4 regions of the Streptosporangium sp. NPDC049248 genome follow, and region 1 is predicted to be linked to each of the others. Evidence: riboswitches for the same ligand, from Rfam matches in the RefSeq annotation. Region 1 holds a riboswitch; each other region holds the start of a gene.
The links. Region 1 has a riboswitch for cyclic di-AMP ahead of AB0K21_RS32340 (NlpC/P60 family protein). Riboswitches for the same ligand answer to the same signal wherever they lie in the genome.
Positions count from the first base shown of each region.

Region 2: another riboswitch for cyclic di-AMP. It lies ahead of AB0K21_RS31800 (C40 family peptidase); the one in region 1 lies ahead of AB0K21_RS32340 (NlpC/P60 family protein).
Region 3: another riboswitch for cyclic di-AMP. It lies ahead of AB0K21_RS33205 (hypothetical protein); the one in region 1 lies ahead of AB0K21_RS32340 (NlpC/P60 family protein).
Region 4: another riboswitch for cyclic di-AMP. It lies ahead of AB0K21_RS06685 (C40 family peptidase); the one in region 1 lies ahead of AB0K21_RS32340 (NlpC/P60 family protein).

Region 1 covers NZ_JBFAQY010000023.1:90,552-94,162, forward strand. Annotated here, with positions in the region: gene AB0K21_RS32335 (LuxR C-terminal-related transcriptional regulator) at 950-1,150, shown strand; gene AB0K21_RS32340 (NlpC/P60 family protein) at 1,343-2,305, opposite strand; cyclic di-AMP (ydaO/yuaA leader) riboswitch at 2,398-2,545, opposite strand; gene AB0K21_RS32345 (amino-acid N-acetyltransferase) at 2,882-3,535, shown strand.
Region 2 covers NZ_JBFAQY010000022.1:135,515-139,125, forward strand. Annotated here, with positions in the region: gene AB0K21_RS31790 (NlpC/P60 family protein) at 1-773, shown strand, start outside; gene AB0K21_RS31795 (class I SAM-dependent methyltransferase) at 846-1,544, shown strand; cyclic di-AMP (ydaO/yuaA leader) riboswitch at 1,887-2,046, shown strand; gene AB0K21_RS31800 (C40 family peptidase) at 2,129-2,671, shown strand; gene AB0K21_RS31805 (hypothetical protein) at 2,864-3,611, shown strand, end outside.
Region 3 covers NZ_JBFAQY010000024.1:121,750-125,360, forward strand. Annotated here, with positions in the region: gene AB0K21_RS33195 (VWA domain-containing protein) at 1-389, shown strand, start outside; gene AB0K21_RS33200 (VWA domain-containing protein) at 390-1,445, shown strand; gene AB0K21_RS33205 (hypothetical protein) at 1,491-2,414, opposite strand; cyclic di-AMP (ydaO/yuaA leader) riboswitch at 2,469-2,605, opposite strand; gene galT (galactose-1-phosphate uridylyltransferase) at 2,678-3,611, opposite strand, start outside.
Region 4 covers NZ_JBFAQY010000003.1:9,279-12,889, forward strand. Annotated here, with positions in the region: gene serA (phosphoglycerate dehydrogenase) at 1-924, shown strand, start outside; gene AB0K21_RS06685 (C40 family peptidase) at 1,394-1,963, opposite strand; cyclic di-AMP (ydaO/yuaA leader) riboswitch at 1,978-2,208, opposite strand; gene AB0K21_RS06690 (3-isopropylmalate dehydrogenase) at 2,350-3,396, shown strand; gene AB0K21_RS06695 (branched-chain amino acid aminotransferase) at 3,569-3,611, shown strand, end outside.

The DNA.
Region 1 (3,611 bases):
CGGACCGCGCGGGACCTCGTCCCGTGCGGTCCGGCGCGGTCGGGCGACGCGACCGTTCCCGCCGGGCGCTGTCCGCCGGGACCGAAGCCCGGACGACGGCCCGGGACGGTGTCTCCGGGTCTCCGGGTCTCCAGGGCGGGCCGGTCGGGCTCGGCGCGTACCTTCCCCCGGCCGGCGTACCGAGTAGCGCCCTCACCCGCCTCGCGGGCACTTCCGCACCACTGTCCCGCGCCGTCCCACACCGTCTCGCACGGCTCCGTGCCGGCCCGCGTGGGCGCGAGCGCGGCGCGCGGACGATGCCCGGGCGGACGGGGCGAACCCCGATGGGCCGGGAATCGTGGGGCCGTGCTCACTCTCCCCATGCAATTTCGGACGGATTTCTGCATAGCGCAGAAACTCCCTTTAAGCATGTCCAATATCGCCTGACGCCGGTCGTTGGCACCTGATACTTCGCGAATGCCGCAAAGGTGCTCGCGCAGGCTTCCCATTTCAGAGTTTTCCGCGAGGTGCCGTCAAGGCGCCGGCCGGCGTGGCCGTCGAAGAGCGTCACGATGAGATCGATTTTCCCGGGGAAAAGCGGGCGGCTCGCTTCCGCCGAGGATGCGGCCCCGCGGGCGCGTGCCGCCACGACGGTTCCGGCAAAACCTTGTTCTGCCAGGACTTCTGTTGTCGCAGCCAGAGGGGCGTCTGCGGGCTCGTGCGGGGGCACAGTCGTGACTTAACCCCAAAGGCGCTGACATATCATGAGTACTTCACGTAGCACCTAGTATGTCAATAGTGGGCGCGCGCTATGAAGAGTAGAACTTGACGACCTTTGAACAAGGCGTTTACCGTTCCTGGCGGACGGTATTCATTTCCGGCGTCTCACGCCCGGTTTCCAGAGTGGGGGGAGTGACTCTTGATGGCATATCCAGAAGTGGATTCTCGCCATGGCGACAGCCCCCTGGGCATGAGTGATATCGGTCTCAGTGACAACGACCTCGTGCTGCTGGCTGAACTCGCCAAGGGTGTCACCGTCGACAGGGTGGGCCGCCGCCTCGATATCAGCGGCCGGACCGTCAGGCGCAGGCTCAGAGGCATCTGCGACCGCATCGGTGTCGCCACGGCGATCGAAGCCGTGGCCTGGGCGGCCCGCCGCCGCCTGATCTAGGCCCTTCCCCTGGGGCTTTCGCCCACTGCGGTCGGGTGACGCCTCGCCGCGTTGTCGTCGGCCGCCGCACCCGCGGGGCACGAGTCCTGGGGGCGCGACTCCGGGGAGCGCCGTCCGACCGGCCCTCGGCAGGGCAGGGTTCGCCGGGCAGGAGCGGGCGCGCTCCTGCCGAGGGCCGGTCGGCTCGGCCGCTCAGTCGGCGATCCGCACCCCGCCGGCGAAGGGCCGGTTGTCGATCGTGGCGATGTGGATGACGTCACCCGTCCGGGGCGCGTGGACCATCAGGCCCGCGCCGATGTAGATCCCGACGTGGTGCAGGTCGCTGTAGAAGAAGACCAGGTCGCCTGGGCGCAGATCGTTTCTGGAGATGTGGGTGCCCGCGGTCCACTGGTTGCCGGTGTAGTGCGGCAGGCTGATGCCGACCTTCTGGTAGGCCCACATGACCAGCCCGGAGCAGTCGAAGGAGTTGGGGCCCTCGGCGCCCCAGACGTACGGCTTGAGTTGCTGGGTGAGCGCCCAGCGGGCCGCCTCCGCCGCCTTGCCGCTGCCCACGATGGGCACGTCGACCTTCACCCGGGCACCCCTGTTGCTGACGGCCCTGGTGCGCACCTCGCTGAACAGGTCACTCTCGACCCGCGCGACCAGTCGCTCGATCTTGCTGCGCTTGCCCTCGATCTCCTCCAGGAGCGCCTTGACCTCCGAGGTCCTCGCCTTGGCGCTGGCCTGTGCCCGCTCGGCGGCCTCGATCGCCCGGCCGACCTGGGCGACCTCCTCACTCTGCTGCTGCTGGAGGGCGTAGTTGGTGGTGGCCTGGTCGAGGAAGGTGTCGGGATCGGTCGCCTGGGTGAAGGCGAGTCCGGAGTTCAGGCCGCCGGACATGTAGTTGCTCTGTGCGAGGAGGGTGGCCTTGGTGCGCCGGGTCGCGAGCTCCGACTCGCTCGTCGCGAGGGTCTTCTTGGCGCTTTCCGCGGCTCGCTGGGCCTGCTTGAGCCTGACCCGTTCGCCGTTGTACTGCTCGGCGAGCGTGCCGATCTCCTCGTGCAGCTTCTCGGCCTGCTTGGCCAGTTGCTGGAGGCTGGGCTCGGGATCCGCCGTGGCCGAGACCAGGGGGGTGCCGAGGGTCATGATGGCGAACGCCAGGCCGATGACCGCCATGCGGCGACTCCGCCTCCGCGGCGCGCGTTCTCGACAGCGGGCGTCGCCGCCCGCGTGCTCTCCTGCGCGGTCGCGCATGCGCTTCACCAACGGGCTCCTCTCCTCGGCCGCCTACCGGGTTAGCTGACGGGTTCGGGCCGGAGGCAGCCCTACCGGGTGCGCCGGTGGCACTCGGATTCACCCCGAAGGACGTGGTGGGTCCCCGGTTCCCCTGGTCGGGAGATTCGGCGGGTCAGGCTTTTTACGTCTCTGACATCGAGCACGGAGATTAGTGCACTCGTGGTTCCTGCTCAACCAGAACTGCGAACTCAGTAGAGGTTTCGCAACTGAAATGTCACGGAAAGATCACATGGCAATATGATCAACATGGCCATTACGCTGCCTTTGCCTTCCTTGCGGCGGGCCCGGCGCGGGTCTTCCCTGGTCCGGGACCGTGCCAAAGATGAGCTGCGACACATCGGAGGCGTCGTGCGCCCAGCGTGGTAAACCAACTACCAAGGGTCATGTGATGCCTTCGGGGCCGGAGTTAAGGATGAGCCGTAATTGAAGGCCGGAGAGGACGTACGCTGATCGGTCATGGAGCAGCTTGCGGAGCATTCTCCCGTGCCGTTCGCGATCCCCGGGAAAGAAGGGGAGCGGCGAACCGGATCCGAGGGAGAGGAGCGGGAGTCACCCGCTCCCGGCGTCACCCCGGCGGTCACGGTCCGCCGCGCCCGCACCCCGGACGTCCGCGCCATCAGGCGGCTCGTCGACACCTACGGTGGAGCCGGCCCGCGCCTGCTGGAGAAGGCCACCGTCACCCTGTACGAGGACATCCAGGAGTTCTGGGTCGCGACCGACGCGGAGGGGATGATCCTCGGTTGCGGGGCGCTCCATGTCCTCTGGGAGGATCTTGCCGAAATACGGACCGTTGCCGTCGATCCGACCCGCCGGGGGATGGGAATCGGCCATCGGATCGTCTCGGCGCTCATCCGCACGGCCGCCGAGCTGGGGCTGCGCAGGGTCTTCTGCCTGACCTTCGAGGTCGACTTCTTCGCCCGGCACGGATTTCAGGAGATCCAGGGCACGCCCGTCGCCCCGGAGGTTTACGCCGAACTTCTCGCCTCCTACGACGAGGGCGTCGCGGAGTTCCTCGATCTGGAGCACGTCAAGCCCAATACCTTGGGAAACACTCGGATGCTGCTGCACCTGACACGCGAGCCCGACTCTGATGACTTTAGAGATGACTGACGGGAAAGGTGACTGTTGATTCCTATGTCGATACCTTGTGCAGCAGCAAGCATGTGCGTCTGACATTTGCCACATG
Region 2 (3,611 bases), on a different contig from region 1:
ACGCGACGCTGAACAGCGAGCTCGCCCGGCAGAGCGAGCAGGTCGCCGGGCTGCGTAAGGAGCTCGTCGCGATGGCGGTCAGCACCTACCAGTTCGGCGCGGTCAACAGCTGGGAGGGCATGGTCTACCAGACCGACCCCGGCGCGCTGCTGAGCGGCCTGGCCTCGGTCGACCAGATGTCGGCCTCCCGGGCCCAGTCGCTGAGCGCCTTCGACGAGGCCACCAAGGCGCTGCGGCTCAACAGGAACCTGGCCAAGGGCGCGCTGAGCGAGGCCGACGAGACGCGCGACGAGCTGGCCAAGGAGAAGGCCAAGGCCGACAAGATGGTCAAGGCTCAGACGAAGCTCCTGCGCGAACTCAACGTCTTCAAGGCGGGTAACCCCGAGAGCGGCGGAATCCAGTACACCGGCTCCGCCTCGGGAAACGCCCGCGCCGCCCTGCAGTTCGCCTTCGCACAGGTCGGCAAGCCCTATCAGTACGGCGGCACGGGCCCCGGCGGCTGGGACTGCTCGGGCCTGCTCCAGGCCGCCTGGCGCAACGGGGGAGTCAGCCTGCCGCGTACCACCTGGGAGCAGTGGAGTTGGGGCGCGAACCGCAAGGTCTCGCTGAACGACCTCCAGCCGGGCGACCTCATCTTCAGTGAGGGCCTGGGCCACGTCAGCATGTACGCGGGCAACGGCCAGATCGTGCACGCCCCGCAGACCGGCGACGTGGTCAAGGTCGTCCCGCTCTCGGCCTACGGCCGTCGCCTCGTCGGAGCCGTCCGCCCCTGACGCACGGCGCGCGGGTCCCAGTGGCCGGAAAACCGGGTGCGCCGCCCGCGGCGGCGCTGTCAGCATCGGAAAATGATCACTTCATGGATGCTCGACGAACTCGCCCATGCCGGTCCCGAGCACCTCGACGCCGCGTTCGTCGCCGGGTTCGACCGCAAACAGGGCAGGCCCGATCCGGGGGAGGATCTCGCCGCGCTCGCCGGGCGCGGCGTGGGGGAGACGGCGACGGTCGTGGAACTCGGCGCGGGGACGGGGCAGTTCGCCCTGGCCGCGGCGCGGCGGTTCCGGCGGGTGGTGGCGGTTGACGTCTCCCCGGCGATGCACGACTTCCTGACCGTCCGGGCCGCCGAGGACGGCCTGGCCAACATCGAGTGCGTGCGGGCGGGTTTTCTCTCCTACGAGCACGCGGGGCCACCCGCGGACGCGGTCTACACCCGTCACGCCCTTCATCAGCTCCCCGACTTCTGGAAGGCGGTCGCGCTCGACCGCATCGCGCGGATCGTACGGCCCGGGGGCGTCCTGCGCCTGCGCGACCTGATCTTCGATTTCCGGCCGGCCGAGGCCGGCGCCGTGCTCGGCCGCTGGCTCGACGGCGCGGCCGACGATCCCGCGCTGGGCTACACCCGCGAGGACTACGCCGAGCATCTGCGCACCGAGTACAGCACCTTCCGATGGCTTCTCGAACCGATGCTCGACGCAGCCGGGTTCGAGATCGTCCAGGCGGACTTCAGGGAATCGATCTACGGCGCCTACACGTGCGTCCGGCGCTGACGCGTGCTCGGCGGCGGGGGAGGGCCCCTCACGGCTTCAACCGTGAATGATGGTAAATGTGATGAACATTACAGAAATCGTGATTTGTCGGGTGTGATTCCAGAGGTGTGACGAGGGTCATATCTCAATAGCATAAATGGCCATTAAGCAGGGGTAACGGGAAGATCACGAACGCTTGTCGATCTTCTTGTTTGGCGAATGCTTTGCCGAAAGTTGGAGATCGGGGTAACTTCTGGCCTCGCGACGTGCAAGCCATGCCGTCGCGGTGAATGTCGGTCTTCGGGCCGGTGTCCCTATAGAAATCCAACCGGCCGCCGCTCCCCCGCCGGGGGCGGACCTCATCGCGGCGGCCCGCCGAATCCACGCAGCCAGGAGGCATGGAACCGGGGACCCAAAAGGCCCGAGACAACGTGGCCAGGGGTGAATCAGCGCATTTGCGCCGTAGGGCATCTTCCCAGCCCGAACCCGTCAGCTAACCCGGTAGGCATCAGTGGAAGCACCAAGGAGAAATCCTGTCTACCACCCCGTGTAACACCCGTCTATCGCGCCTTTTCCGCCTTTCCCTCGGCGGTGTCGCCCTCACCTTGACCGCCTCAGCCGGAGCGGTCACCCTGGGGTCGACGGCGGCCGGAGCGACGACGGACAGCACCCCTGAGATCCTGGTCAACACCGCGGCCGGAGTCTCCGAGCAGACCGATCGGGCTGCGCACAAGGCCAAGGCCGGTACCAAGGTCAAGACCAAGATGAGCAGGGCGGCCCTGCAGAAGGTTCGGGCCCGCAAGGCCGTTTCGACGGCCAAGAAGCAGATCGGCGATCCGTACCGGTGGGGTGCCTCCGGTCCCGGCGCGTTCGACTGCTCGGGGCTCGTCAAATACGCCTGGCGCAAGGCGGGCGTGTCCATCCCCCGGATCACGCACAGCCAGTACCGGGCGATCAGGAAGAAGGTCTCGTGGAGCCACCTGCGCCCCGGTGACCTGATGTTCTTCAGTGGAAAGGGCCACGTCGGCATGTATGTCGGCAAGGGCAGGATGGTCCACTCGCCGAGCAGCGGCAAGACGGTCCGGATCGTGAAGCTGGAGGGGTACTACAGGTCCTCCTTCGCCGGAGCGGTCCGGCCCGGAGCCTGACCCGGGCAAGGGGCGCCGGCCCCGTTCCTCACATGTGGAGGGGCGGGGCCGCTCCGTTTCCGGTAGGGGCCGCGAGCGTGCCGCCCGGGCGGATCCGCGCCTCCGGCAAGGAGCGTCGCGATGCCGGTCGATCGACGGCCCCTGGCCCGGAGGCCGGAGCACCGGCCGGCATTCCGATAACATCGACTCGTTATGTCCGTCCCGAAGGGGCGCCGCACCGTGCTCGCCGGGATGCTGGCGCTGATGAGCGTGGGCCCGTCGGCCGGGACGGGACCTCTCCTGGCCGGAGCCGGCCCGCTTCCTCACGATCCTCTCCAGCGCGCCGGAGAACTCCCCGTCGGCCTTCGAGACCTGTGGCCCGGCGCCGCCGTCGTCGTCCGGGGTGAGTACTCCCTCGTGATCGGCCACGACCTCGCGCCCGCCGTCCTGCGGGACCTGGCCGCCAGGGCCGACCGGGCCCGTCGCGCGGTCGCGGCGATCTGGGGGCCGGTCCGAGCGGTGATCCTGTTCCCCGCCACCGATGCCGAGGCCGCGGCACTCGCCGGAGCGGAGAGCACCCGGGGCCTGGCCGCGATGGCGACCGCGGACCGGGTGATCGTCCTGCCTTCGGGCTACGCGAGGCTCACCATGACCGGCAGGGACGTGGTGATCACGCACGAGCTGGTGCACGTGGCCACCGGCGCGACCCGCGGCGGCCGGGTGCCGATGTGGCTGTCGGAGGGCTTCGCCGACTACGTCGGCTACCGCGATGCCGGAATCCCGGTACGGACGGCCGCCGCCGAGCTGGCCGCCGAGGTGCGCGCCGGAGTCCTGCCCGCCCGTCTCCCGGGCCCCGCCGACTTCGCCCCCGGCGCTCCGCGGCTCGCACAGGCGTACGAGGAGGCCTGGCTCGCCTGCCGGTTCATCGCGGAGCGCTTCGGTGAGAAGGCCCTGGTGAGGC
Region 3 (3,611 bases), on a different contig from region 1:
GGCCGTCGGCGACGATCGTGATGTTCTCCGACGGCCAGAACCAGGGCGCGGACGTCGAGCGCGCCGCCACCGTGGCCCAGCGGGCGGGCGTCCACATCCACACCGTCGGGGTCGGCACCACCGCCGGGGCGACGGTGCGGGTCGACGGTTACCACCTGCGGACCTCGCTCGAGGAGGACACCCTCACCTTGATCGCGCAGACCACCGGCGGCGCCTACCACCCCGCCTCCGACACCGCGCGGCTCGACGGGATCGCCGACACGATCGACCTGCGGCTCACCGTCTCCGACGAGCCGCTGCCCCTCGCCGGCGGGCTGATCGGGCTCGCCCTCGCGCTGCTCACCGCGGGCGCGGCGCTCACCGTGCTCCGGTCCGGACGGGTGATCTGAATGTCGTTCTCGTGGCCGTGGGCACTGCTGTCCATCCTGGTCATCCCGCTGATCTTCGCGATCCGCGAGTGGGCGCGGCGCCGCCGCCGGCGGGCCGCTGTGCGCGTCACCTCGATCGCGCTTGTACGCAGCGCCCTGCCCGGCCGTACGCGCTGGACGCGGAAGATCCCCGCGGCACTGTTCGTAGCCGGACTCGCGCTGCTCGCGGTCGGGGCCGCGCGACCACAGGCGTCGGTCCCGGTGCCACAGACGTCGGCGACGATCCTGCTCGCCTTCGACACCTCCGGCTCCATGTGCTCCACGGACGTCGACCCCAACCGCATCACCGCCGCGAGGAAAGCCGCCGCCGAGTTCATCGAGTCGCAGCGGGGCGGGCCGCGCATCGGCCTGGTCACCTTCGCGGGCACCGCGGGTCTGCTCGTCCCGCCCACCGACGACACCGACTCGCTGATCGAGGCGCTGGACGGCCTCACCGTGTCCCGGGGCACCGCGATCGGGCAGGCCGTGCTCACCTCGATCGACGCGATCGCGGAGGTCGACCCGTCGGTCGCCTCCACCGGGGCGAACCCCGGCGGCGGGTCAGGCTACGCCGGTGCCGCGATCGTCGTGCTCACCGACGGCGCCAACACCCAGGGCGTCGACCCGCAGCTCGCCGCCCAGGAGGCGGCTCTGCGCCGCGTCCGTGTCTTCACCATCGGCTTCGGCACCACGAACCCGGCCCCGATGGTCTGTGACAACTCACAGTTCGACGGCCGCGGATTCGGCGGCTGGGGCGGCGGCTTCGGCGGTCGCGGCGGATTCGACAGGGGCCGCAACCCCCGTGTCATCGACGAGCCCGCACTCAAGCGGATAGCCCAGAGCACCGGCGGCTCCTACCACCGCGCTGAGAACGCCGACCAGCTCCAGAGCGCCCTCGACGCCCTCCCCGGCAGCTTCACCGTCATCCGGCAACAGGTCGACACGGCCCCCGCCTTCGCCGCCGGCGGCGCCGCCCTCATCACCGCGGCCCTGTCCCTCTCCCTCTGGTGGAATCGCCCCCGGACACCGACCCGCTGACGTACCTGTGGCCGCAACGCCTCAGCGGTCCCCGCGGGGACGGCGCTAGTACATCGAGATGTGCGGGTGGTCGTAGTGGTTGGCGGTGATGCCGCCGCGGTTGGACATGGTTCTCCAGCCGGAGCCGTGGTTGATGCGCTGGCGCCAGATCACGTACTTCACCCCGAGCTTGGCCTTGTTCTTGATGGCCCAGGCGGCGATCTCGTCGCCGAGCCGGAGATTGGCGGCCGAGGGCATCGTGCCGCCGGTGCTCATCATGAAGTCGCAGGCGCGGCCGAGGGGGTGCTCGCCGCCGTCGTTCGCGGACCGGTAGCAACCGACCGAGTACGGGAGGTCGAAGCGTCTCTTGACGGCCTCACGCATGATCCGGGTCCGATCGGTGATGTTGTCGGCGCCGGTGGGGAGTTGCGGGGCCCAGCTGCCATCGGCGCGGCGGCCGGAGCCGACGGGGGCGAGCTGGTCGAGCTTGTTCTTGATGTCCTTGATCACGTCTTCGACCTCGTCGCGTTGGGTCTGCATCTCTCTGGCCTCCTTACCGATGTCGTCGGTGAGCTTGGCGGCCGTCTCGGTCGCCCTCTTCCTGCGTTCGAGGCTCTCGGCGAAACCCTGCAGGTGGGCGCTCTGCTGGGCGGTGAGCTGCTCCATCACCGCGGCTCCCCCCATGTCGTCGGCGAACAGCAGCGCGGGCAGGCCGCCGGTGCTGCTCTGGTAACGGAGCTGGACTATGGAGTCGACCTGTTTTTCCGCCCTGGCGTAGAGGTCCTCGGCCCTGGCCAGGTTCTGCTTGGCGACGGCCTCGGCCTTCTGCGCCTTCTTGAGGGACTCGCGCTTGGCCGCGTAGGCTTCGATCAGCGAGTCGACCTTCTTGCCGAGTTTGGCCAGCTCGGCGCGGAGCTTGGCCTCGGTCGGCTTGGGCTCCGCGCTTCCCGCGGTGGGGGCGCCGAGGGTGAACGTGGCGATCAGGCTCAAACAAAGGGCCAGAGCCGCATGCCGACGGAACGTGGGGGACGGGGCCGCCACGAACTCTCCTCTCCTTCCGCCTACCGGGTTAGCTGACGGGTTCGGGCTGGAGAACGCCCTTCCACCGAAGTGGTTTCACCCCAGGTGCGGTGGTTCCCCGGCTCCCGGGCGATGCGCCTGGGATTAGGCATATCGGCTGTTGCAGCCGATGTGGGAAGGATAGTAGTGGTAAACACAGGGTCACGCGACTTCAAGACGAGACCAATTGGTGATCAGTTCGTGACAACAGAGCGCAGAAGGTGTGCTGCCTCCTCGGGTAGCACGTCGTTCACGAAGGCGCCCATGGCCGACTCGGAGCCGGCGAGATATTTCAGCTTGTTCGGCGCGCGGCGGATGCTGAACAGCTCCATGTGCGCGTACGACAGGTCGCGACCGGTGTTGACCGGCGCCTGGTGCCAGGCCGCGATGTAGGGCATCGGCACGCCGAACAGTCCGTCGAGGCGGCGGAGCACGTCGGTGTAGAGCGGTCCGAACGCCGCGCGCTCCGCGGGCTCCAGCCCGACCAGATCGGGGACCTGCCGGTGGGGGTAGAGGTGAACCTCCACCGGCCAGCGGGCCGCGGCCGGGACGAACGCCGTCCAGTGCTCGTTCGAGGCCACCACCCGGGTCCCGGCCTCCCGCTCCGCGGCGAGCACGTCGGCGAACAGGTTGCCGCCGGTCCGCTCCCGGTGGCGCCCGGCCGCCCCGAGGGTCAGCCTGGTGCGCGGGGTCACGTAGGGGTACGCGTAGATCTGGCCGTGCGGGTGGAGCAGGGTGATGCCGATCTCGGCTCCCCGGTTCTCGAAACAGAACACCTGCTCCACGCCCGGCATCGCCGACAACTCCGCCGTACGGTCGATCCAGGCCTCCATGACCAGCTCCACCTGCTCGGGGGGGAGCATCGCGAACGAGGAGTCGTGCTCGGCGGTGAAGCAGACCACCTCACAGCGGCCGATCCCGGGGCGGACCTCACTCAACCCGCCGACCTGCTGATAGTCCCCCAGACGGGTGGAGAACGAGGGGAACCTGTTCTCGAAGACCGCCACGTCGTAGGCGGCGGAGGGGATCTCGGTGAGGTTGCCGGAGGTGGAGGGGCAGAGCGGGCACTCGCTGGCCGGAGGCAGGAAGGTGCGGCCCTGGCGGTGTCCGGCCACCGCGATCCACTCC
Region 4 (3,611 bases), on a different contig from region 1:
CCGAACGTCCGCCTCATCAACGTCGCCCGCGGCGGCATCATCGACGAGAACGCCCTCTACTCCGCGATCAAGGAGGGCCGCGTCGCCGGTGCCGGCATCGACGTGTTCCCGAAGGAGCCGGTCACCGACAGCCCGCTCTTCGAACTCGACCAGGTGGTCGTCACCCCGCACCTGGGCGCCTCCACCCACGAGGCCCAGGAGAAGGCCGGCACCCAGGTGGCGCGTAGCGTGAAGCTCGCCCTCGCCGGGGAGTTCGTGCCCGACGCGGTCAACGTCCAGGGCGGCGCCGTCGCCGAGGACGTCAAGCCGGGCCTGCCGCTGGCCGAGAAGCTCGGCCGGGTGTTCACGGCCCTCGCGGGCGAGGTCGCCACCAAGCTCGACGTCGAGGTGCGCGGCGAGATCGCCGCCCACGACGTCCGCGTGCTGGAGCTGGCCGCGCTCAAGGGTGTCTTCACGGACGTGGTCGAGGACTCCGTCACCTACGTCAACGCCCCGCTGCTGGCCAAGGACCGCGGCGTCTCGGTCGAGCTGGTCACCAGCGCGGAGAGCCCCGACTGGCGCAACGTGGTGACGGTCCGCGGCGTCCTCGCCGACGGCCGCGCGGTCTCGGTCTCCGGCACCCTGTCGGGTCCGAGGCAGATCACGAAGATCGTCGAGGTCAACGGCTACCAGATGGAGATCGAGCCGACCGACCACCTGTCGTTCTTCACCTACACCGACCGCCCCGGCGTCGTCGGCGTGGTCGGCCGCATCCTCGGCGACCACTCGATCAACATCGCCTCGATGCAGGTGGCCCGGGACGTCAAGGGCGGCAAGGCCCTCATCGCACTCACCGTCGACACCGCCATCCCGGCCGACGTGATCGACCAGATCGGCGCGGAGATCGGCGCCGACAGCGGCCGCTCGGTCGACCTGGCCGACTAGCGGCAGGCAAAGGATTCACCGAGGTGGCCGTCGCCCCGCACCGCGGGGCGACGGCCACCTTTCGTCTCGATATGTGAGAAGTGTGTACGCCGGGCGAGACGGCGTTCCGGCCGCCAGGTAGCCTGAGATGAAATGCGCCAGGTCCCAACCTGCCGCGACGGGGTCTGACAGGGGTGGGCCGGCGACTCTCCGGTGCCACGCCCAGATCACCGGTCCGTGATCCGGACCCGTGACATCAGGCCTGGTCGGAGCCCTGATCGGAGTCTCGACCATCGCCCTGCTCGCATCCGACCGAGACGAGATTCGCCATGTACGACATGTATCCCTGGAACCACGCCGAAGAGGTCAAGGACGAGGCCGCCGAGGCGCTCCAGACCGCCCTGGACCGCCGGGACAACGGTGGTTCTCCCATCCGCTGAACCGGTTCCCGGCGCCGACGGGGTTCCCTCGGCCGATCAGCCGGCGTGTCTCATCCGTCGGTCGCTAGTTTGATCTGCTCGGTCAACCTGACCCCCTGCGGATCGGGGCGCACCGCGCCGACGAAGGAGGACCGGCGCCAGGCGCTGAGCTTCTCCTCCTTGACCACGTCGCCGCTCCGCGGGGCGTGGACCATGTAGCCGGGCCTGGTGATCATGCCGACATGGCCGAGACCGCTGAAGAAGGCCAGGTCACCGGCCTTGAGGTCCTTCCAGGCGATCTTCTTGGAGAAGGCGGCGTACTGGTCGTTGGTGACGCGGGGCAGCTTGATCCCGGCGGCGCCGTAGGCGCGGAGCATCAGGCCCGAGCAGTCGAAGCCGCCGTTGCCGGTGCCACCCCAGACGTAGGGCGTGCCGCGCTTGGACATGGCCCACTTGACGGCCGTCTGCCAGGCGGGCTTGGGGGCCGCGCTCTTCAGTGCCGCCTTCAACCTGACGGTGCCGAGCGTGGGAGCCTCGGGGGAGGGGAGAGGGGAGGCGGCCAGTGCCGCCGTCGGCGCCATGGCCGAGGCCGCGAACACCGCGGCGCCTGAGACGAGGAGGGACAGGACGCGAGAGTACATCTTGCCGGACAGGATGATTCCTTCCATAAGGCCGGCCGGGTGAGCTGTCGGGCTCGGGCGTGGAGGCCGCCCTACGGCGCGAAAGCGCACCGATTCGCCCCAAGGAATCCCGTGATGGCAGCCGGGAACGCGCTCCGGGGCGGAGCGAGGTTCCCGGGGGCCCGGTGGATCCCGAAAAAAGTGGTTCCCCGGCTCCGTACGGGCCGGTAGGGGGATGGTCCGTACGGATTAGGCATCAATGTGAATGGGGAGGACGATAACGAAACCTCACGAAACGGTCAATAGGGAGCAAAAAAGGACAAAGTGATCACACGGGCGGACGTGCGGACACGTCCGAAGGGTGAGATCGGTGTTCGATCACCGAGACGGACAGGTAAGGTGCCTGCATGGATTCGCGTAACATTCGCCTGGCGGTCATCCCCGGGGACGGGATCGGAGTCGAGGTCGTCACCGAGGGCCTGAAGGTCCTCGAAGCGGTCGGCACCAAGGTGGAGACCACCACGTACGACCTCGGGGCCAAGCGCTACCACGAGACCGGTGAGACCCTGCCCGACCCGCTGCTCGACGAGCTACGCGGATACGACGCGATCCTGCTCGGCGCGGTCGGCGACCCCAGCGTGCCCCCGGGCATCCTGGAGCGCGACCTGCTGCTCAAGCTCCGCTTCCAGCTCGACCACTATGTGAACCTCCGCCCGGTCAAGCTCTTCCCCGGCGTCGAGACGCCGCTGGGCAAGGCCCGCCCCGAGGACATCGACATGATCGTCGTCCGGGAGGGCACCGAGGGCCCCTACGCCGGTGCCGGAGGGGTCATGCGCCGCGGCACGCCGCACGAGATCGCCACCCAGGAGTCGCTGAACACCGCCTACGGTGTCGAGCGCGTGGTGCGCTACGCCTTCGAGAAGGCGGTGGCCCGCCCCCGCAAGAAGCTGACGCTGGTCCACAAGACCAACGTGCTCACCTACGCCGGTGACCTCTGGGCCCGCACGTTCGACCGGATCAGCGTGGAGTACCCCGAGGTCCAGACCGACTACTGCCACGTCGACGCGGCCTCGATGTTCTTCGTCAGCCAGCCGGAGCGCTTCGACGTGATCGTCACCGACAACCTCTTCGGTGACATCCTCACCGACATCGGCGCGGCGATCGCCGGCGGCATCGGCCTGGCGGCCAGCGGCAACGTCAACCCCGACCGCACCGCGCCGAGCATGTTCGAACCGGTGCACGGCAGCGCCCCGGACATCGCGGGCCAGGGCAAGGCCGACCCGACCGCCACGATCCTGTCGGTCGCCATGCTCCTGGACCACCTGGGCCTGGCCGACGAGGCGGCCCGGGTCGAGCAGGCCGTCGCCGACGACCTGCTCGAGCGGCTGGCCGGCTGGGCCGGCCGGACCACCCAGGAGATCGGTGACGACATCACCGCGCGAGTAGCCGGCTGAGGAAGCCGCCCCCTCGACCCCGACGCGCCTGGCGGCTCCTCCGAGCCGCCGGGCGCGTTTTTGTTTCCCACGCACTGCCGGTTTTCGGCATGGATGCAGTAGTTTCCCGTTACCCGGTCCAACACACAATGGACCCAAGGGTAAGCCAGACACCAAGGTAAGGATCCGCGTCATGACCACCGCTCAGAAGCTCAGCTTCGACGTGCAGCTCTCCG